2 regions of the Paenibacillus sp. MT86 genome follow, and region 1 is predicted to be linked to the other one. Evidence: riboswitches for the same ligand, from Rfam matches in the RefSeq annotation. Region 1 holds a riboswitch; the other holds the start of a gene.
What was found. Region 1 has a riboswitch for cobalamin ahead of AC3RCL_RS03340 (ribonucleoside-diphosphate reductase subunit alpha). Riboswitches for the same ligand answer to the same signal wherever they lie in the genome.
Positions count from the first base shown of each region.

Region 2: another riboswitch for cobalamin. It lies ahead of AC3RCL_RS25800 (ABC transporter substrate-binding protein); the one in region 1 lies ahead of AC3RCL_RS03340 (ribonucleoside-diphosphate reductase subunit alpha).

Region 1 is NZ_CM179499.1:772,787-777,211, forward strand. Features, by position in the region: gene AC3RCL_RS03340 (ribonucleoside-diphosphate reductase subunit alpha) at 60-2,393, opposite strand; cobalamin riboswitch at 2,588-2,821, opposite strand; gene AC3RCL_RS03345 (MTH1187 family thiamine-binding protein) at 3,191-3,496, shown strand; tRNA gene AC3RCL_RS03350 (tRNA-Thr) at 3,605-3,676, shown strand; gene AC3RCL_RS03355 (dihydrofolate reductase family protein) at 3,759-4,316, opposite strand.
Region 2 is NZ_CM179499.1:5,709,727-5,714,151, forward strand. Features, by position in the region: gene AC3RCL_RS25790 (ABC transporter ATP-binding protein) at 1-180, opposite strand, end outside; gene AC3RCL_RS25795 (FecCD family ABC transporter permease) at 177-1,223, opposite strand; gene AC3RCL_RS25800 (ABC transporter substrate-binding protein) at 1,220-2,224, opposite strand; cobalamin riboswitch at 2,481-2,683, opposite strand; gene AC3RCL_RS25805 (histidine phosphatase family protein) at 2,836-3,642, opposite strand; gene cbiB (adenosylcobinamide-phosphate synthase CbiB) at 3,633-4,425, opposite strand, start outside.

The DNA of each region.
Region 1 (4,425 bases):
TTGGGGCCCTCCCTTGGAAGGGAGGGTTTGGGTGGGTTCGAAAAAGGTTATCTAAACTCTTAGCTTGCGCACGACTCACACTCTTCAATCGTTAACGCACGGCTGCGTACATAGTACGTGGATTTGATGCCGGCTTTCCAGGCATGCAGATGCAGCTCCAGGAATTCCGAAGCCCGGATATCAGGGCGGACGTACAGGTTAAAGCTTTGCGCTTGGTCAACGTGACGCTGACGGGCGGCAGCCATTTTGATGGACCAATGCTGGTCGATCAAGAAAGCCGTTTTATAGTACCAGATCGTTTTCTCGGACAGATCCGGAGCAGGGTTCGCCACTTTATAAGTGGTTTTTTCTTCATAAGACAGAAGTTCGTACAATGGATCGATGCTCGCCGTGGAGCCCGCGATGATCGAAGTGGAGCCGTTCGGCGCGATGGCAAACAGCCATGCGTTACGGACGCCGTTCGCTTGCACTTCCTGCTGCAATTCACGCCACTGTTCGGTGGTCACGAACTTGCCTTCATGCTCGCCGTCGGTATAACCGCGGAACGTGAAGTACTCGCCGCTCTCCCAGTCGGAGCCTTTGAATTTCGGGTAGTGGCCTTTTTCCTTGGCCAACTCCATGCTGGATTTGACGAGCAGGTAGTTGATGTGTTCGTACAGATTGTCATTATAGGCAACGGCTTCGTCGGATTCCCAGCGGATGCCTTCCAGCGCCAGCAAGTGGTGCAGACCGAAGGTGCCGAGACCGACCGCGCGATATTGGCTGTTGGTGTATTGAGCTTGCAGAACTTCAATATTGTTAATGTCGATGACGTTATCCAGCATGCGAACCTGGATCGGAACGAGACGCTCCAGCACACCGGCAGGTACGGCACGGGCCAAGTGGATGGAGTTCAGGTTGCAGACAACGAAATCGCCAGGGATTTTGGAAATCACGATCCGGGTTTGGCCGTCTTTCGTAACCAGCTCCTCTTGCTCAACGACCGTCGGAGATTGGTTCTGCATGATCTCCGTGCACAGGTTGGAAGAGTAGATCATGCCATGAGCCGAGTTCGGGTTTGCACGGTTGACCGTGTCGCGGTAGAACATGTACGGCGTACCCGTTTCAAGCTGGGATTTCATGATGCGCTTCATAATGTCGATGGCTTGTACCGTAATGCGCGGCAGCAGCGGGTTCGCTACGGCTTCCGCGTATTTTTGGCGGAATTCGCCTTCGCCTTGAGTATGGTCATAGAAGTCCTCCAGACCTAGCGGACGGCCGTTCTCGTCTTTCCAGCCCATGATTTTCTTCACTTCATGCGGACAGAACAGGCTCCACTCTTCACGAGCTTCGACAGCCTCCATGAACAGGTCGGGCAGGCATACGCCATGGAACACGTCATGCGCTCTCATGCGCTCGTCGCCGTTGTTCAGCTTCAGATCCAGGAAGGACAGGATGTCTTTGTGGAACACATCCAGATAAACCGCGATGGCACCTTTACGAGTTCCCAATTGGTCCACGCTAACAGCGGTGTTGTTCAGCTGGCGAATCCAAGGGATAACGCCGGAGCTGGTGTTCTTGTGTCCGCGGATATCGGAGCCGCGTGCGCGGACTTTGCCGAGGTACACCCCGATGCCGCCGCCCATTTTGCTGAGACGGGCGATGTCCGTATTGGAATCGAAGATTCCTTCCAGGGAGTCGTCCACGGTATCGATGAAGCAGCTGGACAGCTGGCCGGCTACTTTTTTACCTGCATTGGACATGGTCGGCGTAGCCGCCGTCATGTACAGGTTACTCATGGCCCAGTAGGCTTCCTTGACAAGGTCAAGACGCTTGTCGGCAGGCTCGTTATGCATGAGGAACATCGCGATGACCATATAGCGTTCTTGCGGAAGTTCCATAACGCGACCGTCAAAGTCGTTTGCCAGGTAACGCTCAGCCAGCGTCAACAGACCGATGTAATCAAACAGCAGATCGCGGCTTGGATCGATGCATTCGCCGAGTTCTTCGATTTGTTCTTTGGTGTAGCTGGTCAGAAGGTCCTCGCGATAGATGCCTTTTTGCACAAGCTCCGTAATGAGCGGGTAGAAGGCACCGTATGGTTCTTCCGGGTATGCTTTGTATCGGCGGTTGGTAGCCGCTTTTTTATATAAAGAGGTCAGAAACGAACGCGCAGCTGCAAACTTCCAATTCGGCTCCTCTTTGGTTACAAGCTCAAGGGCGGACATCGTGAAGGCGCTGCTGATTTCTTCGCCGGTAACCTGCTCACCGCGCAATTTGGCATTGACGCCGCGAAGCAGACGCTCCTTATCGAGCATGTCCAATCCTTTCAGAGTCCGGTCGGCATAGACGGAGAGGCGAATTTCATCAAAGGCGAGCTGACGGTTGTTCGGTTTAACTACGAGCTGGGGCATGAATAAATTCCTCGCTTTCTTCGGGGGAAATATGAAAAAGGACATCAAAAAAACATTTTCTAAAACCCGCGGGCAGGCTTGAAAATGTCCGTGCGCTGTGATTCGGAAATGACGTTTGACATAAGCCCTTGAACGGGCATGATGTTATGTACAGACGCAAGTTTAACGAACACTTACCTAAAGCCCCGTAGGTTGGTGTCTGCTGCATATAGGCAGGTCTCTGACTCGGGCTTCTGCCTCCCGGCGGTGCCTCCCGAAAACCTTGATCCGATTCTTCGGCGGCTATGCCGTATGAGGATGGCTGAAAAAAATGATGAACAGCCTAAGAGCCCTTACAGTGGCGGGACCGTGATGGATTTACACCATGCTTCCCTATTAAGCCGGACTGCCTTATGGGTTGATCCGGCACCTATATACACTATATTTGGTTGTTGTTAATCTAATTTAACCCAATATATTGTGTTTGTAAACCATGTTCTTAAAATTGAACGCAAAAAGAATTATAGCAAACGAGCGGTCATTGTGCCAGTTAAGAAACTGTCAAAAGGCGATAAGATTTCCTGGATTGTGACCAAATGCGACCTTTTCTGCACAGATACCGCGTATATTCTCGTTTTGACAAAATAGGATATTACCGTATGGATGAGGCGGGCAGGATACACTATATCTTGTGTGAAGCTAAAACTGAAGGGCTTTGATATGGCGGACCCAAATTGGTATGATATCCGTATCCGGAATTGGAATTGGAAAATGGAAGAGCATCGCATGATTGAGATATGACGAGGGAGGTTGTTCAGATGGCAATAGCAGAGGTAACGGTGATTCCGATCGGAACCGCAACCACGAGTTTAAGCGCTTATGTCGCCGAGATGCAGCGAATATTGAAACAGCAGGACGGGATTTCCTATGAGCTGACATCGATGAGCACGATCATCGAGGGAGAGCTTAACATGATCTGGCGGGCGATTGAGGCTTTGCATGAAGCACCTTTTCTGTCCGGGGCAAAGCGCGTATCGACTTCCGTTAAAATTGACGACCGCAGGGACCAGGTCTCCTCGAGCAAACAGAAGATCCAATCCGTGCAGGAGAAATTAGGCGGGTAATGCCGCCAAATTCGGTGGATATTCCCGTTAGAATAGGACTTGCATTTTGCTGCCGAAGTATTATAATAATTTTTGTTGTTTCGAGAGGAATATCATCGAACCACATGTGCTGGTGTAGCTCAGGGGTAGAGCAACGCACTCGTAATGCGTAGGTCGGGGGTTCAATTCCCTTCACCAGCATCTTCATAAAGTCAATAACGGCGCGGTTTTCCGTCATTCGGGAACCGGGCCGTTATTTGTACGTGTTGGCGAATGCGCAATATTATTCGTTCCCATCAAAATGATAAATTAGTTGCACAACGCCTGAGGAGAACGTTCTTGTATTCACCATTTTTAAATGCAACCTCTGTTTTATATCCACAAACAGCGGTTTTCCTTCTCCCAAAACGACAGGGTGAACGGATAATCGATATTCATCAACAAGTCCCAAATTGATAAAAGTCGTAATAAGACTTGCTCCGCCGTACAGCCAGATGTCTTTACCAGGCTGATTCTTTAATTTATTTACTTCTTCAGGAATGCGATCATTTATGAATATTGCTTTATGATCAGTCCCCTTTTGCGTCCTGGAAAACACATACTTTTCTTTACTATGAACCAATTCCCAAAACTCTTTTTCAGAATCCGCATGTCCAATTTCCGGAGTGAATTGTCCCCATAAATCATAGCTTTTTCTTCCATACAAAATGGTATCGATTTGATTTAAAAAATGATTAAACCCCATTTCAGAGTCCATAATGCACCAATCAACTTCACCATGTTTTCCTTCAATAAAACCATCCAAAGTAACCGCTAAATCTAAAATTATTCTTCGTGCCATGATTTATTGCTCCTTTCGTTACGTTAATCTACCATCCAGTATAGACCTCAAATACGTCACCTTATGTCATAAAACGCTAACCTCGTTAAAATGATCTTATGTAAACTGA
Region 2 (4,425 bases), 2.1 Mb from region 1:
AAGCGTCACGCTTCCTTCCGTAGGACTCTCCACGCCGGATAACAGCTGCATGAGGGTGGACTTGCCGCTGCCGTTCGGTCCGATGATCCCCCACCATTCCCCTTCGGCAATGTGAAGGTCCACCCCGGATAGAATCGACGCCTTGCCATAGGCTTTGCCAAGCCCTTGGGCCGTAATCATGATAACCCCTCCCTGCGCCGTTTTTTGTTCCGGTACAGCAGATAAGCAAAGAACGGAGCGCCTATGAATGCCGTGACCACCCCGAGCGGGATTTCCGTCGGCGCCAAGACGGAGCGTGCTGCCGTATCGCACCAAACCATGAAAATCGCGCCGCCCAGCGCCGACAGGGGAACAATCACGCGGTAATCGGAGCCGGTGATCAGCCGAATCATATGCGGCACTACAAGCCCGACGAACCCGATCACGCCGGAAACCGATACGGCTGCCGCGGCAAGCAGGGTAGCGACGATCAGCACGCTGGTCTTCAGACGATCGACATTCAATCCCATATGAGCGGCCTGCCGTTCCCCGAGCGACAAAATGTTAAGCGCCCGCGACCTGCTCCATAGATATACGAAACCCGCTGCAAAATACGGGAAAAGGATGGCCGTATACGACCATCCGCGCATGCTCAGGCTTCCCATCGTCCAGTACAGGATTTGGTTCACCGTATCTTTGGACATCACCGTCAGAAACGAAACGACGGCGCCCAGAAACGACTGCATCACCACCCCGGACAGGATGAGCCCGTGGATCGGCAGTTTTCCTTGATCCCTTGCCAGCAGCAAAACGGCCCATAGGGTGCCTGCTCCGGTCAGAAACGCTACAACCGGCAGTGTATAACCTCCGGCAAAGGAATATTCCATTCCGAAAAAAATCAGGGATGCCGCGCCAAGCGCAGCACCCGAGGACACACCGAGCGTAAACGGATCCGCCAGCGGATTGCGAAGCACGCCTTGAAAGGCGGCTCCGGCCACCGCCAGGGAGGCTCCAACAAGCATCCCGAGCAGGATCCGCGGCAATCTCACCTTCATCAGGATTTGCTCGGAGGAAGCTTCCCAGCTTGGAACGATGGAATCGCCGATTCCCGGCAGCCGGTGCAGCAGCATCGCTCCAATCTCTCTCACAGGCAGGTGAACGGAGCCGATTCCGAGACTGACAACCAAGGTCAGCAGTAAAAGGATCAGGCCGGCCGCACCGAATCCTGCAAGTTTTTTACTCATGGATTCATCAATTCCGGATAAACGGCCTTCGCCACTTCCATCAGTCCTTGCGTCACGCGCGGGCCCGGACGGCTGAGCAGATTGGCATCCACGGAAATGACCTGATCGTTCTTGATGGCCTCGATCTGATCCCAGCCGCCGCGCTCCTTGATCAGCTGATCCAATGTTTTCTTGGTGGCTTCGTCCACCACATCGTCCGTGTACAGAATAACGTCCGGGTTCGCGGCGATGATGTTCTCCTCGCTGATTTCGAACCAGCCTTCCGCATCGCCTGCTGCATTGACGCCGCCAGCTGCGGTAATGATCTCATCCATGAACTCGCCTTTGCCGACGGTCCATCCCGGAGAGAACTCCACGTACACTTTCTTCTTGTCTTCATCCTTCACGGATTTCACGGCTTCCGTAACGGAAGCCAATTCCTGCTTCATCTGATCGACGACCGCTTTCGCCTCGGCTTGACGGTCCATAATTTGCCCGATCAGCTCGATGTTCTCCATCACCGCATCGATGGTTTTCGGATCGTTGACGAACAGGGTAACGCCAAGCTCGCGCAATTTCTCGGCATTCTGGGCATTCATCGAAGCGGCGAATACCACATCGGCGTCGGCTGCGATGATCGCCTCTTCGTTCACCTGGAACCCGCCCAGTTTAGGCTTGGATTTGGCCGCTTCGGGGTAATCGTCGTTATCGGATACGCCAACGATCTCCTCATCCAGTCCCAATGCAAACAGTTTTTCCGTCTCGGACGGAGTCAGGGACGCAATCTTGGTCGGCGCTTTCTCAAACGTCATTTCAACGCCCGTTGAATCCTTGACGGTCAGCGGATACGTGGTCTTAAGCTCTTCCGCCGAATCCGCCGGCGCTTCGTTATTCTGCTCTTGCTGCTGTGCCGGCGGCGTCGCATCCTTCGGTGCTGCTTCTTCGCCGCCGCAGCCGATCAAGGCCAGGGCCATCAGTATGGCTACCAGAAGTACGGACCATGTTTTGTTTAATGCTTTCATCTCTTGGAATCCCCCTAAACATAATTGAGAACCTGGCGCAGGCGTGTCTAAATTCCTTCGACCGATCCTTAACTGGTAAGAAACGTTCAATCTTCATACCCTAAGAAGCAAAAATCCCCGACTCCTCGATGACAAGGACTCAGGGATTACGTTTGTATCATAAGGACGCCGGGATAACCGTTCAACGATGGCGCCTTAAACTTCCGTCCGCATGGCTCCATGCGTCCGGTAAACGTAATCCTCTCCTCGAAGGACCGTCTTTCATTCGCTGAGGGCAGGTCTCCTGACTTGCAGGTTGTAACGACTTCTCCGCCTTCCCAAGCACTAAAGGCTCAGTGGCATATGGAAAAGTCCCTGCTTCACAGTGGCGGGACCGTGCCGGACTTGCACCGGCTTCCCTATTAACCCGGCAGAAAACAATAACGCCCTCTGTCCGGGACCCTCGCAAATCATATGAATTTATGGATGATAGGCCAAGCATGGTTTCTCTGCACAAGATTATAGGCGATAAACCATCCCCTTACAACTGAAAGTTTCGGGCGTTTCGATTGCGTCATGACACCGATTTAGCCCGTTATCGCCTATTCCGACCGAAATCATACGTTTTCGTTTTATTCGCTTAACCGTACGCCCTGCCAGCTCGCTCCGTCCCATGTCAGCTGCAGCTTGAGAACCTCGCCCGGCATAACCGACGTCGCCCAGAATTCCGTATCCGGCACGGTAGCCGCTGCCATCTCCCGAATAACGCCGCCGTGGGTGACCACAAGCACGTCAACTCCTTCAGCGAGCGTTCCTCGGCCATCATCACCACGCCTGGCCTCTGCCTCTGCCTCTGCCTCTGCCTCTGCCTCTGCCTCTGCCTCTGCCTCTGCCTCTGCCTCTGCCTCTGCCTCTGCCTCTGCCTCTGCCTGCGCAAGGGTATCCGAAGCTTCCTCCATATGCAATATTTCCTTCACATCCAAATGCAATCCCGACAAAAAGGCCTGGACGCGGGAACCGAAAGCTTCCCAGCTCTCCCCGCTGGGCGGCGTAACTTCCGCAGGGTTATCGATCCAGCGCCGGTAGAGGGAATCCGTCTTCAAATCCTCGTAGGTCTTTCCTTCCCAATCCCCGAAATCCAGCTCGCGCAGCCGCGGGTCATATCGTACGCCCGGTATAAACCGGCCCAATGCGTCATCATCAGGAACAGCACCCCTTTTTGAATCCGATAAGATCACATCGAGCGTCTGCCGGCAGCGAAGGAGATCGCTGCAATAGATCCGGACAAAATGCCTGCAACGAAGCTCCTCCCGTAGCGGGAGGAGCTGTTCCCTTCCCTCGGCCAGAATTCCCTGATCCTCATGGCCGAGATAACGGCGCTCCTCGTTCCACAACGTGCGGCCGTGGCGGACCAGATGCAGGATGATCCTCATATCCATAGGCTTCCTCCTGCCGCGGCAGCAAGTCCGAGCACCGCGGTACCCAGCATCGTAAACAAAACCGATACGCCCACAAGCAGACGGTTTGTCACCCGGATATCCTCCGCTTCGAGCGGTCGGTCGGGGTCCCCCATGTAAGCCCGGAACGAGATCACGCCTTGGTACGAATTTTCGCCTCCCAGGCGAATCCCCAGGGCACCGGCAACGGCCGATTCCGGGAAGCCGCTGTTCGGACTGGGATGCTTACGCGCATCTCGTTTAACCATCTTGATCGCTTGTTTCCACTGCAGCGAGAACATCGCCGCCGCGATGGTCAACAGCCCGGCGGTCAGGCGTGCCGGTATCCAATTGGCGAGATCGTCGAGCCGGGCGGAGGCCCAGCCTAAATGCAGGTACTTCTCGTTTTTATAACCGACCATGGAATCCAGCGTATTCACGGCGCGGTAGGCCAACGCAAGCGGCGCCCCTCCGATCAGGGCAAAAAACAGCGGAGCGATGACCGCGTCCACGATATTTTCCGCAACCGTCTCCACCGTCCCCCGCACAATTTCCCGCTCATCCAGATGAGCGGTGTCCCTCCCGACCACCATGCTGAGCGCTTGCCTGGCCTCGGCGATATTCCCGGAACGAAGATGGCCGTAGACCTCCAATCCTGCCTCGCGCAGCCCCTTGATCGCAATCGTAGTCGCAATGAGAACGATCTCCGCACCCCAGGCAAGCCAAGGATGAATCGCTTGGCACAGCTCCAGCAGCAGCCATGCCAGCACGAAGGAGCCGCCGGCC